2 regions of the Shewanella violacea DSS12 genome follow, and region 2 is predicted to be linked to the other one. Evidence: predicted binding sites of a transcription regulator. Region 2 holds the regulator's gene; the other holds the start of a gene.
The links. Region 2 encodes MetJ, which represses methionine synthesis genes. Its sites were predicted from a motif close to TAGACGTCTAGACGTCTA; they were not measured.
Positions count from the first base shown of each region.

Region 1: metH (methionine synthase) is a predicted target of MetJ. The motif match lies at 3,965-3,982, and genes of this name have one in related genera.

Region 1 is NC_014012.1:780,591-791,763, forward strand. It holds gene metH (methionine synthase) at 123-3,893, opposite strand; gene SVI_RS03100 (sensor histidine kinase) at 4,931-7,753, shown strand; gene SVI_RS03105 (histidine phosphatase family protein) at 7,845-8,513, shown strand; cobalamin riboswitch at 8,723-8,958, shown strand; gene SVI_RS03110 (ABC transporter ATP-binding protein) at 8,997-9,923, shown strand; gene SVI_RS03115 (FecCD family ABC transporter permease) at 9,991-11,073, shown strand; gene cobT (nicotinate-nucleotide--dimethylbenzimidazole phosphoribosyltransferase) at 11,129-11,173, shown strand, end outside.
Region 2 is NC_014012.1:4,235,172-4,246,344, reverse strand. It holds gene SVI_RS17640 (conjugal transfer protein TraF) at 1-1,082, shown strand, start outside; gene SVI_RS17635 (sulfite exporter TauE/SafE family protein) at 1,392-2,126, opposite strand; gene metJ (met regulon transcriptional regulator MetJ) at 2,291-2,605, opposite strand; gene metB (cystathionine gamma-synthase) at 2,838-4,004, shown strand; gene SVI_RS17620 (bifunctional aspartate kinase/homoserine dehydrogenase II) at 4,026-6,413, shown strand; gene metF (methylenetetrahydrofolate reductase) at 6,950-7,840, shown strand; gene SVI_RS17610 (hypothetical protein) at 8,093-8,701, shown strand; gene SVI_RS17605 (cysteine-rich CWC family protein) at 8,834-9,085, shown strand; gene SVI_RS17600 (PIG-L deacetylase family protein) at 9,331-10,143, shown strand; gene SVI_RS17595 (DMT family transporter) at 10,333-11,173, shown strand, end outside.

The DNA.
Region 1 (11,173 bases), 1.5 Mb from region 2:
GTTTTAGGCCGTTGGCCACCGAGCAAACAAGTTTGCTCTCCCGCTCAAGGCTGTGGCCTTAATAAAAACTAATCAGTCCGCGACCAGGGTAATCCAAGATCCCGATTATTCGGAATCACTCCCTATTCTGGATCATAGTCCAACACCGGAGAGAGCCATCTCTCGGTTTCTTCTATACTCATACCCTTACGCTGCGCATAATCCTCTACCTGATCTTTGCCGATATTGGTCACGCCAAAGTAACGTGACTTAGGATGGGCGAAGTACCAGCCAGAAACTGCAGCTGTGGGGTACATGGCGTAGCTCTCGGTGATATTAAGACCTATGGTCTCATCAGGCTTTAATAGATCCCAAAGCAGGCCCTTCTCTGTGTGGTCGGGGCAAGCTGGGTAACCAGGCGCCGGTCGTATGCCTTTATACTTCTCACGAATAAGCGCTTCGTTATCTAACACTTCATCAGATGCATAACCCCAGAACTCCTTACGCACGCGTTCATGCATGCGCTCGGCGAAGGCTTCGGCCAAACGGTCGGCCAGACACTTGAGCATGATGGCGCTGTAGTCATCGTGGTCTGCTTCGAAGCGTGCAATATGCTCGTCGATACCATGACCTGCGGTAACTGCGAAGCCGCCCATGTAGTCGGCAACCCCTGAGTCTTTCGGCGCGACAAAGTCGGCCAGACAGAAGTTGTCGTTGCCCACACGCTCTATCTGCATGCGCAGGTGATGTAGGGTTATTATTGGTTTGTCGCGAGACTCATCCGTTCCATCACAAGAGTACAGCTCAATATCGTCATGATTGACGGTATTAGCCGGAAACAGGCCAATAACGCCCTTGGCGGTAAGCCATTTCTCGTCGATGATTCGCTTCAACATGGCCTTGCCATCGGCAAACAGCTTAGTGGCTTCCTCGCCTACGACCTTATCGGTTAAGATTTTAGGGAAGTGTCCATGTAGCTCCCAGCTGCGGAAAAATGGCGTCCAATCGATACGATCTACTAGGTCTTCTAATGGATAGTCATCGAATACCTGACGCCCTAGCTGATTGGGGATAAATGGGGTGTAGTTGTCCCAGTCATACTTGCAGCGATTATCACGGGCCGCTTCGATAGTGGTGATGATCTTACGTTTGGTCTGTGACAGGCGCTTCTCGCGCATCACATCATATTCCTCATAGGCGGCGTCTATGGTGGCCTGACGAGTCTCGTTATTAATCAGCTTTGACACCATAGGCACGGCGCGGGAGGCGTCGGCGATATAGATGGCGCCCGTCGGTGAGTGAGGGGCAATTTTCACAGCTGTGTGAATTTTCGAGCAAGTTGCGCCGCCGATAATCGTTGGAATGGTTAAGCCCGCCTTATGGAAGCTCTTAACGTTATGCACCATCTCATCCAGACTTGGGGTGATAAGCCCTGACATGCCTATGATGTCGACGTTCTCGGTAATGGCCACATCGATGATCTTCTCCACCGGCACCATGACTCCTAAATCAATAACATCATAGCCGTTACAGGCCAGTACCACGCCGACGATATTCTTGCCGATATCGTGCACGTCGCCCTTAACTGTGACCATTAAGATCTTGCCGTTCGATTGACCTGGGGTCTTCTCTTCTTCGATATAAGGGTTGAGGTAAGCCACGGCTTTTTTCATCACCCGGGCCGATTTAACGACCTGGGGCAGGAACATCTTGCCCGAGCCGAACAGGTCACCGACCACATTCATGCCGTCCATCAAGGCACCTTCGATCACATCCAGCGGACGGCTCGACGCCGCTCGCGCCTCTTCTGTGTCTTGGACGATATAATCTGTGATGCCTTTAACCAGGGCGTGAGACAGGCGTTTATTGACCTCCCAGCTGCGCCATTCGAGATCTTCTTTCTTGGCTGTTTGACTGCCGTCGCCGCGGAACTTCTCCGCAACTTCTAATAAGAGTTCTGTGTTATTAGTGGCATCACCATTCTTATCCACTGCGGTGCAAGGCAAGTTGCCGACTATGGCCTCAACCCTTTCCTTAAGTTCAGGGTCGATGTCGTCATAGATGGATAATTGACCTGCGTTGACGATGCCCATGTCCATGCCAGCTTGAATGGCGTGGTAGAGGAACACGGCATGAATAGCCTCTCGTACCGGGTTGTTACCACGGAAGGAGAAGGAGACGTTAGATACACCGCCGGAGATCATGGCGTGGGGCAAGGTGCGTTTTATCTCGGCGGTGGCTTCGATAAAGTCGACGGCATAGTTGTCGTGCTCTTCGATACCTGTGGCAATGGCGAAAATATTGGGATCGAAGATGATATCTTCCGGCGGGAAGCCCACCTTATCCACCAATACTCGATAGGCGCGGGTACAAATCTCTATCTTGCGCGCCTTTGTATCGGCCTGACCCTGTTCGTCGAAGGCCATGATGATAGCTGCGGCGCCGTAGCGTTTAACTAAGGTGGCCTGCTGGATAAACTTCTCTTCTCCCTCTTTAAGCGAGATAGAGTTAACGATACCTTTACCTTGAATACACTTGAGGCCGGCCTCGATCACTTCCCACTTGGAGGAGTCGATCATAATCGGCACACGTGAGATGTCCGGCTCGGAGGCGATAAGGTTGAGGAACTTGTGCATGATCTCCACGCCGTCGAGCATGCCCTCATCCATGTTGATATCTATGATCTGCGCGCCATTCTCTACTTGATCGCGGGCAACAGATAACGCCTCTTCGAACTCTCCTGTCTTGATAAGACGTAGAAACTTGGCCGAGCCGGTGACATTGGTACGTTCACCCACGTTAAGAAACAGCGAGTTTTCATCTATAGTCAGTGGCTCAAGGCCAGACAGACGACAGGCCACCGGGATATCCGGCAGCTGACGGGCAGGGTGCTTGATCACGGCTTCGCGAATAACGCGAATATGATCTGGCGTGGTACCACAACAGCCACCGATGATATTAAGGAAGCCTTCCTCGGCCCACTCACCAATAATATCGGCCATCTGCTTGGGGGTTTCATCATAGCCACCGAACTCATTGGGTAGGCCAGCATTTGGGTGAGCCGAGACGAAACACTCGGAAATCTTAGATAGCTCTTCCACATAAGGGCGCAGCTCTTTAGGCCCCAAGGCGCAGTTAAGGCCAATCGATAGCGGCTTAACATGGCGTAGTGAGTTGTAGAAAGCTTCGGTGGTTTGTCCGGTCAAGGTGCGGCCTGATGCATCGGTAATGGTGCCGGAGATCATTATGGGTAAGCGTGCACCTAGATCGTCATAGACGGTCTCGACGGCAAATAGGGCAGCCTTGGCGTTTAAGGTATCGAAAATGGTTTCTACCATTATGATATCCGCGCCGCCTTCAATCAGGGCATTGATGGACTCGACATAAGCCTCCACCAGCTCATCGAAGCTGACATTACGGTATCCGGGGTCGTTCACATCTGGGCTAATAGAACAGGTGCGGTTAGTCGGGCCCAGTACACCGGCAACATAACAGCTGCGGCCAGTCTCTTGCTCGACTTCATCGGCAGCGGCGCGGGCTAGGCGGGCTCCCTCAAGGTTTATCTGGGCCGAGAACTCCTGCATGTCGTAGTCGGCCATGGCGATGCGCGTCGAGTTGAAGGTGTTGGTCTCGATAATATCGGCGCCGGCCAGTAGGTATTGTTTATGAATGCCCTTGATGGCAGCAGGCTGAGTGAGCACCAACATGTCGTTGTTGCCCTTTACATCTTTATGCCAGTCTTTGAACTGTTCGCCGCGAAAATCTTCCTCTTCCAACTTAAGATCTTGGATCATGGTGCCCATGGCACCATCGAGAATTAGGATCTCTTGCTCGAGTTGTCGGGTCAATTTTAAGGTGAGCTCTTGACCTTTCTCTTTGGTTATTATTGGGGTACTGAGGGTGTCATTGGCCATAAGTTCTACCTACCTTAATAGATCTGCGCTGCATCTCTATTGAAACCATATGCTGGTTTCGTTTGGATGTTTATACGTATAGACGTCTATACTAAACCAGACACGTTTCTGTGTCGAGTCGCCATATTGTGTGTTCTATCGCCTTGTATATTGACTTATTTCTTAATGATTTCGCCACTCTTTTTAAGGTCTGAACTATGCTTTAAACAGGCTCTTTACAGGAGAAATGTGGTGTGGAGGAAAAATAATAATCAAGCAGCCTTCAGGCTGTTGGCCCTAGTCACTTGGTTTTTTATCGTCTCATGGCCAGTTGCCAGCAACATAGCATTTAGCCTATCTAGCATGTTACTAAGCATTACACTGATTTGGCTGTCTTTAATTCTATTTTTATATGCTTTGACTAAGTAGCTTGGTCGATGATGTCTAGATATGAATTTGAGTCAAACGTACCTCTCCAGTCTCTCGTTGAGACGCTAAAACCTGTGCTTTTCACTTCATACATCCCAATTGTTTATGACTCCTTTTGCTGTGACAGTGCAATTACTCAACATTGCGCCGCTAGTTTAAAGATCACTAGTTACACTCACCTTATTGCTGAGGTGACTGCATGATTAGTGCTACGAGTCTGTTGTTAATCATATTCGCTTATGTCGGCTTGCTGTTCGGCACTCACCTTATTGCTGAGGTGACAGCATGATTAGTGCTAGGAGTCTGTTGTTAATCATATTGGCTTATGTCGGCTTGCTGTTCGGCTGTCACCTTATTGCTGAGGTGACAGCATGATTAGTGCTAGGAGTCTGTTGTTAATCATATTGGCTTATGTCGGCTTGCTGTTCGGCTGTCACCTTATTGCTGAGGTGACAGCATGATTAGTGCTAGGAGTCTGTTGTTAATCATATTCGCTTATGTCGGCTTGCTGTTCGGCTCTCACCTTATTGCTGAGGTGACAGCATGATTAGTGCTAGGAGTCTGTTGTTAATCATATTCGCTTATGTCGGCTTGCTGTTCGGCTCTCACCTTAAAGGCGAGGTGACAGCATGATTAGTGCTACAAGCCTGTTATTAATCATATTCGCTTATGTAGGCCTCTTGTATGTCATTGCTGCTTGGGCAGAATCCGGTAGTAAAGCCGCCGAAAGAATCACCACTAGTGCCGTGGTTTATGCCCTGTCATTAGCCATATATTGTACCAGTTGGACCTTCTTCGGCAGTGTGGGTATCGCGACTCGATCCAGTATCTTAATGCTCTCTATCTACTTGGGGCCGACTCTGTTGATGATAGTTATCTGGCCCTTGATGCAAAGAATATTGCTGATTAAGCAGATCTATAGGGTGACCAGTATCGCTGATTTTCTCTCGGCACGGTTTAACCGCAGTGTGTCCTTGGCAGGTCTCGCGGCTCTAGTGGCCATGATAGGCATAGTGCCTTATTTAGCCCTGCAACTTAAGGCGATAAATACGTCTATCGATTTACTTCTAGGGGTGCAAACCGAGGTTAAGCTCACCATAGCTTGGCTGGTTTGGCTGGGCGTCGCCCTGTTTACCATAGTGTTCGGTATTCGCCATCTGGATCCCACCGAGCGCCACCCGGGTATGATGTTAGCCTTAGCCGTGGAAGGCTTGGTTAAGCTGGCAGCCATGTTATCTGTGGGGGTGTTTGTCTGTTTCGTGATGTTCGACTCTCCCCTGGATATCTTTGCTCAATTGGAGCAGAAGATGCCAGAAGCGGCGGCTAAAATGTCTTCTAAGCCCGCATTTGTCACCTGGTTTAGTTATCTAGTGTTAGCAGGTTCTGCCTTTATGTTACTGCCGCGCCAGTTCCATGTGATGGTGGTGGAAAACCCAGATCCTAATCACGTTAAAAAAGTCCAGTGGTGGCTACCTGTCTATCTTATTCTGATGACTCTGTTTGTCACTCCTATCGCGGCGGCAGGCTTGCTGTTATTAGGGCCGGACACAGCCGATAGCTACATGTTGTCTATTCCCATGTTAGCCGGCCAAGAGCTATTGACCATATTCGTGTTTATTGGCGGTTTCTCGGCCTCTATGGCCATGCTAATGGTGTCGGGAATGACCCTATCTACCATGTTTAGTAACCATCTGGTGTTACCGCTTATTCAGTGGTTTCGGCCCGAAAGTCGCTTGAAAAAGTATCTGCTGCAATCACGTTGGTTGGCGGTATTTGTCGTGCTCGGTGCCGGACAGGTGTTTTACCTTTATTTAGGTGAATCTTACATGCTGGTGAACATGGGTATGATCTCATTTGGCGCCGTGTTGCAGTTTTTGCCCTTGGTTATAGCCGGCCTTTACTGGCCCCAAGTGACATCGAAAGGCGCATTTTCGGGTCTGTGCGCCGGCTTTGGCATCTGGGCATATTGCCTCTTGTTGCCTGCAATAATGAAGAGTGGCTGGATCAACGCCGATATCTTGTTAACCGGCCCCTTCGGCGTAGGCTGGCTGCACCCAGAGCATTTATTTGGCACTGAGATGCATAAGATCAGTCATGGGACCTTCTGGTCAATGGCGGCAAACATCTCGGCGCTGGTATTGGGAAGTTTGTACTCTAAGATGTCCGGAGAGGAGAAGCGTTACAATGCCGAATTTATGGATGTTATGGCAGAGCGTGTGGCAGAAGATGAAGCCATCATGGATACCTTGCCCAGAGATATCGAGCTTAAGCCCAAACTTGAGCTGCTAAAGGCTATTTTTAGTCAGTACCTGTCACCTGAATTTGCCGATATTAAGTTGTCAGCCTGCTTAGGTGAGGCGGGCTTGAGTCAGGCCGAGCTTATCAATGTGCAGGAATTGGCCAATCTAGAGCGCGCTACCGAGCGGCTATTGAGTGGTATTACTGGGGCTGCAGTGGCTCATATGGTGGTGACTCAGTCGAATATTTATTCTAAGCAGGAGACTCAAACCTTAGAGCGATATTATGGCCAGTTACTGGCTCAGTTAAAAATCAGTCCGGCTCAATTGAGGCAACAACTTAACTATTCGAAAGAGAAAGAGTTGTTGGCCAAGCGGTACTCAGAGCAGATGCAGGGCATAGTCGATGACAGAACCCGTGAGCTTCAATCGACCTTAGATAAACTCAAGAGTGCTCAGGCTCATCTGGTTGAAACCGAGAAGCAGGCATCGTTGGGCAAAATGGTGGCTGGGATAGCCCATGAGATCAATACCCCTATTGGTGTGTGCGTGACAGCCGCATCCCATCTACACGATGAGGTGGTCGCTTTGAAGAAGATGTTTGCCGCCGGAGACTTGAGTGAAGAGGAGTTTCAAGGCTTTATGCAGACTTGTACCGAGGCGATGGATATTATTCTCAAGAATAATGCTCGGGCATCTAGCTTGATCCAGAGTTTTAAGCGGGTCGCAGTGGATCAGTCCAGTGAACAGATTAGAGAGTTTAGCCTTAAAGAATATCTCGAGGAGATCTTAATGTCTCTGCGTCCCACATTGAAAAAAGTGCCCCATGAGGTGAAGATCATATGTTCGGATAAACTCATCTGTAATACCTATCCCGGGATCCTGTCTCAGGTGGTGACTAACTTGATAATGAATAGCATGCTGCATGCTTTCAAGCCTGAGCAAGTAGGGGTAGTCACCATAGAAATATCTGTCAAAGAGGGCACAATATTAATGGATTATAGGGATGATGGCGTCGGCCTAGATGAAGATGGTGAGAAGAATCTATTCGATCCCTTCTATACCACTAAGCGTAATCAGGGAGGCAGTGGACTGGGCACACATCTGGTGTATAACTTAGTTACCCAGAAACTCAAGGGCGAAGTCGACGTGGAAACCTCACCAGGCAAGGGACTCTGTTACCATATACGCTTCCCGCAAAATGTGGAGGACTAGACTTTTTTTGGATTAAAAGAATAGGCGTTAGAATCCAGATTCTAGGAAGTAGTACTAGAAATAGAAACGGGAAACCAGCAAAGGAGCAAATATGTCTGACGAGTATCAAGATGACAACAAAAACTGCGCTGAGAATATGGCCGAGTGCACCACTGTCTTCTATCTTCTCCGTCATGGCGAATGTGAAGGCGGAAATATACTCAGAGGACATACCGATGTCGCCGTGAGTCAGACGGGACGAGCATCTATGACCGCAGCCATAGATCGCCTCGTGGAGCGTCACGAGGTGGAGTTTGATCAAATATTCTCATCCCCCCTGCGTCGCTGTAGTGAGTTTGCGCTTAATCTTTACCTGAAAAATGGGGTGCCATTAAAACTGGAGGAAGATTTAAAGGAGGTTAACTTTGGTGATTGGGATGGTGAGACCCTAGAGAGCCTGTATCAGCACTCATCTGAGATGATAGAGAGCTACTGGAAAAATCCCTGGGCCGTGACGCCGCCGAATGGCGAGAGCATGCTTGGGTTTGAATCCAGAGTCGATGCAGTGTGGCAATCTATTCTGCAGCAATATAGTGGACAGACCTTACTCTTGATCACCCACGCCGGGGTAATGAGACACTTGATGGCCAATGCCCTTGGCGTGAGTGGCGTCGCAGGGTTTTATACTCAACTGTCATTGGCTTATGCTGCTGTGGTTAAAATATCTGTATTTACCTCGCCCCAAGGCCACTTCACTAAGCTGCACTGGGGCAATGACTAGGCCTTTGAAGCTTGCTCCAAGCTAATGCGCGAGTGAGTCCTGCATATGGGATCTAGAGTCGAAGATTTAACTTCGCTGGTACCATTGCCAAGACGGGTAAAATCGGCATAATAACGCCCATTAGAACTTGTTATCTATTCCTTTTATTATTTTAAGTGGAAGGTTTCAAGTTCGCAAAATGAGGTGTTGGGCATTAATCTGGCCGCTTAAATAATCGTGAGCCTGTTTTACTGCTAACTCAAACTTAAAAGGGAATTGGGACAATAGCTTGTGGTATTAGTTTATCGCTTATATTTATGGCGTTATCAGACTGAGTCATTAGCTTTTAAAAGCCCAAACTGTGCCCGCAACTGTGAGTGATTTTTAAAGACGTTCCTAGACATTTTCAGCTACAGCCTAGAAGCTTCTTTAACAACACCAGTCAGGATACCTACCTCATTTTGTCGCGATCATACTCGAGCGGGTAACTCGGGGGAGCCATAGATGTCATTAGTTTCAGGCTTAACGTCACAGAGCACATCTGAGCTTGCCTTGGATGTACAGGACCTCTGCTGGCAGGTCGACTCACGCTCGATTCTGTCCCAAATAAGCTTCTCCATCAAACGCGGTCAGATGCTCGGCATCATAGGGCCTAATGGTGCGGGAAAGTCGACCTTACTTCGCTGTATCTATCGATATATCAAGCCAGACAGCGGCAAGATCCAACTTTTTGGCCAAGAGATAACCCATCTATCCTCTAAAGCCTTCGCGCGTGAGGTGGCGGTAGTGCTACAAGACACGCCCCATCATTTTGAGTTGACCACTGCCCAGCTGGTGGCTATCGGCTTGACGCCTCATAAGGGGCCGTTCGAACTCACTAACGCTGCCGACAGGATCTTGATATCCGATGCTCTGGAAAAAGTAGGATTAACTCATAAGGCTAAGCAGAGTTATGAGCATCTCTCTGGTGGTGAAAAGCAAAGGGCCTTGATTGCTCGTGCCATAGTGCAACAGCCTAAACTGCTGATCCTCGATGAGCCGACCAATCATTTAGATATACATTATCAGATCCAGATCATGGAGTTGTTGCATTCAATTGGGATCACAGTAATCACCTCTATTCACGATCTCAACCTTGCTAGCGCCATGTGTGACAGCTTACTTCTGCTGGAAGAGGGCAAGTGTATTAGCTACGGTTCTCCAAGCGAGGTGCTGACAGAGCAGGCAATAGGCGAGGTATTTGGTGTCTGTTCCCATGTTACGCCTCACCCTCAACATGGTAATCCACAGATCTGTTATTACTATGGCTATGAAAAGGGTTACGACAAGGGTTACGAGCCAGGCCATGAGAATAGCCATGAGAAGGATCGTCAACAGAGTCAGCTTAATAAAAATGGCTCGGCATCTCTCGAGGATTCAGGTCATGGCTAGAAGTATTAAGCTCACCGATGAAATAGAAATGGCTGAAACTGATTCAGTTGCAATGAAAACCAGAGAGATGAAGACAGGTGAAGTCGACTTGATAAAGCATGAGCTGTTTGCTCATAAGTGGGTTTTACTCGCCTTGGGCTTATTATCTCTGTTGAGTTTGATGTTCGCCGCGAGTTTTGGTGCCGCAAACATCTCGTCTATGGACACATTAGATGTGGTCTTGCATCAGGCATTTGGCATAGGTGACGTTCCAAGTATCACCCAACGCATAGTAATGGAACTGAGATTCCCTCGAGTCATATTGGCATTTATTGCTGGAGCAGGCCTCTCTATCGCAGGTAGCGTGCTGCAAACAGTCACTCGTAATCCATTGGCAGACCCTTATCTGTTTGGTATCTCTTCCGGGGCTTCATTTGGGGCGGTCATCGTACTGACGCTCTTTACCGGTTCAGGACTTTTTGCTAGCTCAGGGCTGCTCGCCGGCTCTGGTCTTTTTGAAAGGTTTAGTTGGATGACGTTGCCCTTAGGTGCTTTTATGGGGGCAGGTTTGTCGGTGGCTATGGTGCTGGCTCTGTGTGGTCGACATATGAGTAGTCAGATAGAGCGAATGCTGCTCTCTGGCGTGGCGATATCATTTATGTTCGGTGCGCTAACTAGCTTGTTACTCTATTTTTCCGACCCTCAGGCGGCCGCTTCTGTGCTGTTTTGGAGTCTGGGTAGTTTCTCGAAAGCCAGTTGGAGCGGATTGATTGCGCCTTTGGTTATAGTCACTGGCTGTACTGGTATTATCTTATTGTTTAAACGGCAGATAATGGCCATGCGCGCCGGTGATGAAACAGCCCATACATTAGGGATCAACGTGAGTCGATTGCGGCTACAGATGTTGTTGCTCTGCTCCATCATCACAGCGATACTCGTTGCCAATTGCGGTGGTATAGGTTTTATCGGTTTAATGGTGCCTCATACCGTGAGAATGTTATTTCCCGGACAGTTTCCACTCATCACCACAGCCTTAGTTGGTGGGGTGTTTATGGTGTGGATAGATGTCATAGCGCGGACCATCTTGAGTCATCAGGAATTACCCGTAGGCATAATCACAGCTGTGATAGGCAGCATCTTCTTCCTGTTCATATTGGGCAGTAGGAAGTAAAAACTCTCTTAGTTTTATAAAATAATGAATAACGAAAATATACAGGGTGTAGATAATGTTTGATATTAGTCCAGTGAGCCATGAGTTCGATGAAGAGATT
Region 2 (11,173 bases):
CTTCATCAAACCGTGTAGGGGCAGCCTTCATTAATCCCGCTCTATTGGCCCTACAAGCACCTAAGTTCAATAATTTTGCCATGTTACTCCCGGTACTCGGAGCCGATGGCGCCGATAAAGATCAGATGCTAGATAAGTTTGACTCACTGCAAGACTCCTATGATGCTCTAGACGCTGCAATCACTGCAGGTAATGCTACAGGGGTAGATAAGTTTCGTGATGACCTAGTTAGCGATCTCGAGTCTTTAAAAGATAATAATGCTTATGTAAGTGTAGGCATTGGATTTTCTATCGTATTACCCACACATAAGATGCCTATGGCGGTATTTTATAAGAGCTATATCGATGCTATTGGAGTCGCTGCTATAGCCCAGTCGGATATAGACAGCCTTAATGGCTTAGATGCTAATACCCCCCCAGGCCTAGCAGACTTAGATTCACAAGGGGCTGTGGTTGCCGGTGTGGTTTCTGATTTAGGCGTAGCCCTGAGTTTTCCACTTTCAATCGTCAATATGCCCATTGCTGTGGGGATATCGCCTAAGTTTCAGCGGATAGATACATACAACTACGTAGTCAGTGCCAATAACTTCGAAGCCAGTGATTTTAATGATTCCAAGTACAGAAATGATGAGGTCACATTTAACTTAGATGTTGGTATTGCCATGGAGCCTATATCTGGATTAACCATCGGCCTGTCGGGTCGTAATCTTATCAGCCAAGATGTGGAGACGGTAGAAGCCCAAGGTCGTAAGTTTACCTATCAGATTGAGCCTATCTTTACTGCAGGTGTGGCTTACGACTGGGGTAGCCTAACTTTGACCTCAGATATAGATCTCAATGCCCATAAGCGCTTCGAAGAAATTGAAGGTACACAATATTGGCGTGTTGGCGGCGAGTTGAAGGCTACAGATTGGTTTGCATTGCGTGTAGGTTATCGCCGCGATATGAAAGACAACAGAGCGAATATCTACTCATTGGGTACAGGCTTCGAATTTGGTCGAGTCTTCTACCTGGATTTTACCGGCATAGTCGGCAGCGATGATGCCGTAGGTGGTGTGCTGCAGACTTCGTATCATTTTTAAAAGCAGCTTCGAGGGCACTTGGTTTCGAGAATGTTCGTAAGCTCACTTCGAGGACGCTGTGCTTCGAGGATGGGAACAAGTTCCCTACGAGTTCGCCAACAAGTTGGCTGCGAGAGAAGAGCTAAAGCTTGTCCCTGTGACGAAGTCACGCCCTCGCGCAGTGACGTCCTCCTAGTCGCTTCTCAGCCTTCTCGGAGGAGCAAAGCTCCGTCCTCGCTTTTAGGCCTTCTCGCAGCAGCTTTGCTGCGTTCTCCGAGGGGTAAGCTCCGTACTCACAGTGACGGAGTCACGCTCTCGTATCTCTCTTTTCTATAATTCCATTAACGACTTTACGGCTAACAAAACTGAACTGATTGAACATAAGATGAGGGTTGCGGTGCGAGTCTTATCTTTATCTACTCGTCCTATCAGTCTTCCCGCCACTAGATAACCTAAGATCACCGATGGCATAAGCAACAGAGATAGCCATATATGTCTGACATTGATAAAGCCAGTGACGGCTAAAATAGCCAAGGCAATTAATGAACTGAAGACAAAGAAGGCTGATAGCGCGGCGCGAAACTGACGGGCATCTTGTCCTGAAAGCAGAATTGCTAATGGCGGGCCGCCGATAGCGGCAATATTGCCAAATATGCCAGATATCACGCCGGCGCCAAATAGACTCTTGCGGTTAACGGCTAAGTTGAACTTGAGTAAACTTAAAATGACTGCCGCGGCAACTATGCCTGATATGGCCAAGCCAAGAATTGCTTGTGGTGCATATATTAATAGTGCTACACCAATAAAGCCCCCTGGTATTCGCCCAAGTAGTGCATATTGCAGCCCATTAAACTTCAGGGCGCCTCGCTCTCTTATTAGTGTCAATAAGGAGATAGAGAAGCCCATGACGATAACCGGGACAGGTACCAACTCAGGATCGACAATATAGAGTAAAGGGGATGCGACAACGGCTAAGCCAAAACCTATTAGGCTCTGGGTTAAGGCGCCACAGAAGATAATTAACGAGGCTAGAGCCAGAGTTGTTGGATCTATCATTGAAAGCACGGCTTTTCTCTAAATTGTATTGTGAATGGCGAAATAGTTAGCACTATTTATCTGATGTATTAGTCTGACTCGATTGTTTCGGCAGGGGTGATACTAGTGTAGAAGAGAGCAGGGAGCGCAATGCGATCCCTGAAACTGACTGTTCAAGATTTTAGTGAGTCTGCTTACTCCACATCTTCCCAGGCGATACCCATCTGATCCATCAAGCGCTTCACTTCGGACGGGATAGTATCGGGCTTATCTTTAGACAAGTCATCATCGTTAGGCAGAGGCTGACCTGTGTATGCATGCAAGAATGCTTCGCACAGCAACTCACTATTGGTGGCATGACGCAGGTTATTCACTTGGCGACGGGTGCGCTCATCGGTAAGAACCTTAAGTACCTTCAAGGGAATAGAAACAGTAATTTTCTTTACTTGTTCATTCTTCTTGCCGTGTTCAGCATATGGGCTGATATAATCGCCATTCCACTCAGTCATTGACTCACCTGTATATTCAAAATTCGGGGCAGATTTTAACCCTTTAAATTGTACAGTCAAATTATTGCCTCTTATTTATGACAATTGCAAATAGATTTCCATATGTTTGGACGTCTAAACGGCTATATTCGGTTGACGCTAGGCTTTCCCTTAGGTACATTTAGACGTCCAGACATCTCTTAACCATTTTTTGTAGGGGAAAGGTGTTCAGTAAATAGTTTAGGAGTAGTAGATGACCGAACGTAAGTTAGCCACAATTGCAGTGCGTCAAGGGATTGAATCCGATACCCAACATGGTGCTGTGGTGCCCCCTATCTATTTATCGACTAATTATTGCTTCGATGGCCATAAGAATCCTAGAGACTTCGATTATAGCCGTTCGGGTAATCCGACTCGATCTATTCTTGGGGATGCCATTGCTAGCCTGGAAAAAGGCGCAACTGGCATAGTGACTTGTACAGGTATGGCTGCGATTACATTAGTGACTAGCCTGTTGGGTCCCGATGACCTGCTTGTGGTTCCCCATGACTGTTATGGCGGTAGCTATCGTCTGTTTACTAACTTGGCTAAGAAGGGAGCGTTTAAGTTAGCTGTTGTCGATCAGACCGACAGCGCTGCACTCGAAGTTGCTATTGCTCGCAAGCCTAAGATGGTCTGGCTGGAAACACCGTCTAATCCACTACTGCGTGTCGTCGATATCGAAGCTATTTCCAAGGCAAGTAACTTAGTAGATGCCTTAGTGGTGGTCGATAATACGTTCCTGTCGCCAATTCTACAGCAACCTTTGCTTCTCGGCGCCGATATCGTTATTCACTCGACCACTAAGTACATCAATGGCCATAGCGACGTAGTCGGTGGTGCCGTCGTCGCTAAGGATGCCGAGTTAGGTGAGTTATTACATTGGTGGTCGAATACCTTAGGCCTAACTGGGTCAGCCTTCGATAGTTATCTAACCTTACGTGGTATTCGTACCCTTGCGGTACGTATTCGTGAGCATCAGGCTAATGCTCAGCGCATATTAGAAGTATTAACCACTAGTTTGGCCGTGGAAAAGGTATACTACCCGGGTCTTGAAACACATCCGGGTCATAAGATTGCCGCGAAACAGCAGAAAGGCTTCGGTGCCATGTTGAGTTTCGAACTCAAGGGTGGAGAGAAGGAGCTGGTGGCATTCTTGGATAAACTCTCTATTTTTTCACTGGCTGAAAGTTTAGGTGGGGTAGAAAGTTTAGTCGCGGTTCCTGCGACAATGACCCACAGAGCCATGGAGCCTGAGGCTCGCGCTGCAGCCGGAGTAAAAGAGACCCTTATCCGTCTGTCCGTAGGTATCGAAGATGCCGATGATTTAGTTGCCGATGTTCAAGCCGGACTCTTTGCAGCATTAGCTGCCAGTCGTTAACCGGTATTATAGGAGTAAGAGATGGCACGTTGTCATTTGCATAAGTTTGGAGGCTCCAGTTTAGCGGATGCTGATTGTTATCGCCGGGTTGCTCATATCCTTCTCACTCACGGCAACAGCGACGATCTCGTTGTGGTATCCGCTGCGGGTAAGAGCACTAACTTCCTATATAAACTATTAGAGTTAAAAGATACCGGTCTGCTATGGCAGGAAGAGTTACAGGTGTTGATCAGCTTTCAGCAAAATTTGATCGAACAGCTGCTCTCTAATGAACAGGCCAGAAGCCTAAGGGAACGCTTGTCTATCGATAAGTATCAGCTTATCAGCCTGTTCTCTCTAGAGGTGTTAAACGAATATAAAAGAAGTGAGGTAGTGAGCTTCGGTGAACGTTGGTCAGCCCGTCTACTTGCTGCTCTACTCAGGGAGTCAGGGGTCGCCGCATCGGATGTCGATGCCAGAAGCTTACTCTTAGCCGATGAAGGCGCAGTACCTCTGATTAGGCTGGATGAATCTCGTCAGCGTGTGCAGAATTCGATTAATGCTCACCCCAACGAGAGGCTCATTATTACCGGCTTTATCTGTGCCAACAGCCGGGGAGAAACTCTGTTGCTCGGCCGAAATGGTTCAGATTACAGTGCCACTCTTATCGCCAGTCTGGCGGATATCGAACGTGTGACCATCTGGACCGACGTTGAAGGGGTATTCAATGCCGATCCGAATAAGATTAGTGATGCCAAGCTACTCAAGAGCCTGTCTCTGGACGAAGCTAATCGTCTGGCACATCTAGGCTCACCAGTATTACACAATCGTTCGCTACAGCCTCTGTTCGATACTCAGGTAAGCTTAGCGGTTCGTTCTAGCTATGCATCTCATACAGATTTTACCCTGATCGCACCGAAAAGCTCTTCGGCCAGTGCGCCTGTGGTGACAAATTTGGCCAGCGTATCTCTGTTTAATTTCAGGATCAAAAACAAAATTGCTAATCTGGCCGAGTTATTGGAACAAGCTGAGCTGCTTCCCTTGGCTCATTGGAAGTTGGCCCACGATCGTGTAGAGCTCGCTTTTACCCATGAAAATCACAAGCAAGTAGAAGCTATTCTCCAGTCGGAAGCGCTTGGGGTGTCAGACCTTAGCTCCCGTGAAGATCTTGGCTTAGTGGCCCTGGTGAGTGCCGATGCCAGCCTTTATCGCCGTAGGTTCGCCCGTCTCTTGAGTCGAGATGCAAGGCCTCTGTTTAAAGATGGTTTGAGTCTGGTGACCTTAGTGCCTTCGGCTCAGGTTAATCTGCTCACTCAGAAAGTACATCGTCGATGTGCCGGCCCCCGTAAGCGCATCGGTGTGCTACTACTGGGAACGGGTAATATTGGTGAGGCTTGGGTGGATCTGTTTAACCGTGTCCGTGGATCGCTCAATAAGGAGCTCGAAGCCAATGTCGAGCTTATTGGTTTGTTGAGTTCTAAGAAGGCCTTGTTGAAAGAGCAAGGGATCGATCTCGACGCCTGGAAACAGGAGTTTGAGCAGCAGGCTACGCCTTGGTTATACGATCATCTTTTCGAGCAGCTTCAGGCCCTAGAGTGTGATGAGTTAGTTGCCCTGGATATCAGTGCCAGTGCAGATTTGACTCTGCAATACCCAGAATTTTTTGCCCGTGGAATACATGTGGTTAGTGCAAATAAGCTGGCAGGTTCAGGCCCCTTGGCCTTCTATAAAGAGCTCAAGCAACAGCTGGGTAATCGTCGATTGTTCTGGCGTTACAACGCCAGTTGCGGAGCGGGTCTACCGGTTCAACATGCATTGAATGATCTACATAACAGTGGCGATACTATCGAAGCCGTAGGTGGCATTTTTTCTGGCACCTTATGCTGGTTATTCGAGAAGTATGACGCTAAGAAGCCTTTTTCAGAACTGGTATTGGAGGCTAGAGGCTTAGGTATTACTGAGCCGGATCCCCGTGATGATCTATCGGGGCGAGATATGCAACGTAAGTTGTTGATTCTGGCCCGTGAGATTGGCCACGAGATTGAACTGGAAGATATTGAGCTCAAGTCATTAGTACCTGCTGATTTAGCCGATATTCCATTGGATCAGTTTCTAACACGTATCCATGAGTTAGATCATGAGATGTTGCAAGAATTTCAGGCTGCGGCAGAGCAAAATAAGGTCTTGAGATATGTTGCCGGACTGGATGTCGTCAATGGTCAGCTTAAGGCTGCTGTTGGCATGGAATGGGTCGAGACTCAACATGCCTATGCCAATTTAACACCGGGTGACAATGTGTTTGTGATCCGCAGTCAATTTTATCAGGATAATCCTCTTATCATCAGGGGCCCCGGCGCTGGGCGTGAAGTGACGGCCGCTGCCGTGCAGTCGGATCTGGCGCAGATCTGTCGGGATCTGTTACAGGAATAGCAGCTCGCTACGCTACGAGAACGCTGCGATCCGAGAGCGTTCGCGTACTCACTTCGAGGTCGCTGCGCTGCGAGCTCGCCAACAAGTTGGCTATGAGGGAAGATCAAAATCTTTTTCTCGCACCCTAGTTTTCTAGCAGCGGCTTTGCTGCATTCTCGAAGGCCATAGGCCGTCCTCGTATTCTCGTTCTCACTTCGAGGTCGCTGGGCTTCGAACTCGCCAACAAGTTGGCTGCGAGATAAGATCCAAAGCTTTTTCTCGCATCCTCGCATCCTCGCATCCTTGTTTTCTCGAAGCAGCTTTGCTGCATTCTCTAAGGCCCCAGGCCGTCCTCGTTTCCTGGTATTCTCAGTTTCTAGCAGCGGCTCTGCCGCGTTCCATAGGACTTAGCCCGTTCTCTCTGTTCTATCTTATTTGAATTTAGTACTCTATTAGCTATTGACTTCAAACTCAGTTTAACTAATATGGATATCTAGACGTCCAAACGTCTAGATGGTTTTATTTTTCAGTTAAGTACTGCAGTAGAGGGGATTGAAATGGGTTTTCATCACGCACAACATTCAACATCGCTAAACCAGAGCTTGGCTGAGCTTAATGGTGACATTAACGTTTCTTTCGAATTTTTCCCTCCAGCATCACCTGAGATGGAAACCATCCTCTGGAATTCTATTCGTCGTCTCGAGCCATTAAAACCTAAGTTTGTGTCTGTGACTTACGGTGCTAACTCTGGCGTACGTGACCGTACCCATGGTGTTATCGAACGTATTCAGAGAGAGACAGATTTGGTGGCCGCTCCTCACTTGACCTTAGTCGATGCCAGTGATGAAGAGCTGAAAGAATTAGCTAAACATTACTGGAATTCAGGTATTCGCGATATTGTTGCACTTCGTGGTGATTTGCCTGATGGCAGCCCTAGGCCGACTCGTTTTGCTAATGATCTGGTGCGCCTGCTTCGCTCTGTCGCCGATTTTGATATCTCGGTGGCGGCTTATCCTGAAGTGCATCCGGATGCCACTAATGCTCAGGCCGACCTGATAAACCTGAAGAGGAAGATAGATGCGGGGGCGAACCGCGCCATCACTCAGTTCTTCTTCGATGTCGAGTCTTACCTAAGATTCCGTGACCGTTGTGTCGCGGCTGGTATCGATGCCGAGATTGTGCCTGGTATCTTGCCTGTGACTAACTTTAAGCAGCTTAAGCGTTTCGCAGGAATGACGAATGTGTCAATTCCAGGCTGGTTACATAAGCAATTTGATGGTTTAGATGACGATCCTGCTACCCGTCAAATGGTGGGAGCCAACGTAGCTATCGACATGGTTAAAGTCTTATCCCGAGAAGGCGTTAAAGACTTCCATTTCTATACTCTAAACCGAGCTGAGCTGACTTACGCCATCTGTCATACCTTAGGTGTCCGCCCTGGGAAGTAGGCTTTATCTAGTGCTGTGAGGCTATAAGACTGTGAAGCTATAAAAGTATAGAGTTAATATTTTAGTGCCCCGTCTTTTGATGGGGCATTTTTGTGAAGGGGATAGGTATCTTTGTATTGCATAGATAGCCATTGAAGGGAGTTTATATCTTTTCTAGTCATTCTTTAGAGTCGCGATGTTTTAAAAAAATGTGTTATTTTTAGGAACGGAAAATTTAGATATGTAGGGAAGAATGTCATTAAAATTATCATAGTGAGCGATATTTTCGGTTTTTCTCAGTCTCTGGAGGCACTGGGCCAAGCCTTGATTTCTGAAGCGCACCAGGTTGATATAATTACTCCCTATGGTGACATGCATCATGAGTTTGAAACTGAACAATCTGCTTACCAGATGTTTATGGCTCAATTGGGTCACTTGCAATATGCACAGTGTGTGGCTGCTGCGATACAGGATTGTGATGAAGAGATCATTTTAATTGGTTTTAGTGCTGGAGCATCGGCCATTTTCAAAGCGTTATCGGACATCAAGCAAGTTAACTTTAATCTGGGTAAAATTAAACATTTCATCGGCTTCTATCCGAGCCAGATACGGCACTACTTAGCACTATCTCCGGCTTGTACTACGAGTTTGATTTTCCCTGATGCTGAAGTGCATTTTGATGTCAGTGCTGTGATACTGGCATTAGCAGAACATAGGGAGGTCACTTGCATCAGGACCAACTTGAACCACGGTTTTATGAATTCATTATCTGAGCATTTCGCCCCCCAAATGAGCCCTGCTATATTCGCGCTCTTAGGCCAAAGTAAGCTTATTTCTGATGCAAGCCAATTTAGGCATAGGTTGTCTCAACTGGGCTGCTGAATAGATGTGAGCTCTAGGGTCATTAATCCTAATATGAGTTTAATATATCTAGTGTGCAACATTGTTTTACCTCTAGCATGGGGGGGGAATATGGGGTGCAGCCTTAGGCAGATATGCTAAAGTCTGCAGTCCATGATATTGACCATGTTGGTGCAGATGACAAGAATTCTCGATAATGATAGCACTTGCCCCCTTTGTCAGAGACAAAATGCCTGTGCTGTGATTCAAGCTAAGTCGATCTCTGAGTGCTGGTGCAGTCAGGTTACTTTTCCAGCTAAAGAGAAGTTAAGGCAAGAGCTCTTAAACCTCACTTCCTGTATTTGCCAAGCTTGTATTGAAAAACTCAAACAGGAAGCTGACTTAGGCATTAAGCGTCTGGATTGATCCTAGATTTATTTACAGCACTTGGATGAGGTTTAATCGGTTCAAGTCGCTATTATGGTGACACATTTCTATTTGGCTTCATTTCATCTTTTGTTTGCTGTGACGGGCTCGTTTAAATAAAGTATTTGTGTCCTGTCCTGAGCTAAAATGTAGTCATGCAGGATAGAAGCTGGCATAGAGCGTATAACACAATTTTATTCAGCTGTAGTGCTCTGCTCTGTGATCCGCTAGAGGGCTGAATTAGAATGATCTCTAAGGTTTATTTTACCTTTAAGCTGAGTAAGCTGACCTTGTTATTCTTGGTTATCTTGCTCTGCTCATGCCATCTTATTGAAGAGAACAATATTACCAAACCGAGAGCTATTTTAGTATTACTCGCTCATCCAGATGACGAAACCTGGGTATCAGGTACGCTTGCAAAGCTGGCTGCTAATGGATTCAAGGTCATTCCTGTGTATGCCACTTCCGGGGATCGAGGCACAGATCATTCTGGGAAAAATCTGTCGGGTGATGCGCTAGCTAAGGTTCGTGAAGCCGAGGCTGTTGCAGCCTGTGAGGTGTTAGGTTTGGAGGCGCCGATATTCTTACGTTTTGCGGATGGTTCATTAGCCTTACAGTCTCAAAGACTAGTGAAGGAGATACAAGCCATGGTTGAGGAGATAAGACCCGTAGCCGTGTTATCTTTTGGGCCTGGTGGAGTTACAGGTAATCGAGATCATATCGCGGTAAGTACTTTAGTCTCACAATATTTTCCTATGCAGGCAGTTTATTTTGCAGTGTCGGACACTCAGGCTGAAAATTTGACTGCATCGGCACTAAAATTTGGACTGGATTATCGAGTTGCTGCTCCCATACCTGATCAGGAAGTGAGGGTTAGGGTCCAGCTTGATGATTTCGCCGCAGTACGGGCACTCGCCATGGCTAAACACGTCACTCAATTTCCTCCCGTTATGATTAATGCTTTTGCCGATTATATCGAGTCGGCAGTGGTGGAGGAACTGGTTATTCCTGAAGTAACCCAGGTATCGAGTGAGTTTGTTGAGCTACTGAAGCGTTAACTTCTAGGTTTATCTTGGTGCTTGTTAAACTTAATCTTGCCGCTAGCTAAGTTCGCATATGTGACAGACACTGAATCTAATAATTAATTCCAACAAGTCTGCTCTTGGTCATAGAACATCATATATAAATGGGGCAGTATTCGACTCCATTGATCAATATCTAACATCTTAGTCTAAATAGGTTTCCTCTTGCAGCAAAACAACTTCAAACTTGGCCTCTTTTTCGTCTCTGTCTCCGTCCTATTTTGGGGGATATTACCCATAGCCCTGAAACTGTCGGCCAGCTTTATCGACCCTGTGTCTTTGACTTGGTTTCGTTTCCTTGTGGCGCTAGTGATTAGCTTAGGGATTCAATTTTTTACTGGTAGCTTGAAGCAGTTTTGTCACTTAGATAGAAGGGCTTGGGTAAAGCTATTTTTTGCCGGCATTCTACTTATGCTTAATTACGTCTCTTTCGTCTATGCTCTCAAGTATCTGGCTCCTGGGACTGCCCAGTTAAACTTTCAAACCTCGCCCTTCTTTTTAGCATTTGGTGGGGTGCTGTTCTTCAAGGAGAAATTAAATGCAGCTCAGCTGAGCTGTTTTGCCACTTTGGCCTTGGGCATGCTGATGTTCTTTCATCCTTATCTGGATATCTCGCAATCTGATAACAGCGCTATCTGGACTGGGGTGATGATTATTCAGTTTTCGGTATGTTCTTGGACAAGCTATGCTTTGTTGCAAAAATCCCTGTTGAAACAGCTGGCACCTAGTAATGTCTTGTTGTTTATTTATGGATTAGGCGTCTTAGTTATGGCTCCCTTCATCGATTTTAGTCAGTTTAGTACCATGACATCGAATCAGTGGTGGGTTGCAATATTTTGCGCCATCAATACGCTGATCGCATATGGGTGTTTTGGTGAGTCGATGAAGTATTGGCCGACGGCTCAGGTGAGTGCCATGTTGGCACTGACACCTATTTTTAGTTTCGCCAGTACGGCACTGGTAGTCAGCTTAGGCCTGTGGCCCGAGCTGTTAAGCAGCGATGGCT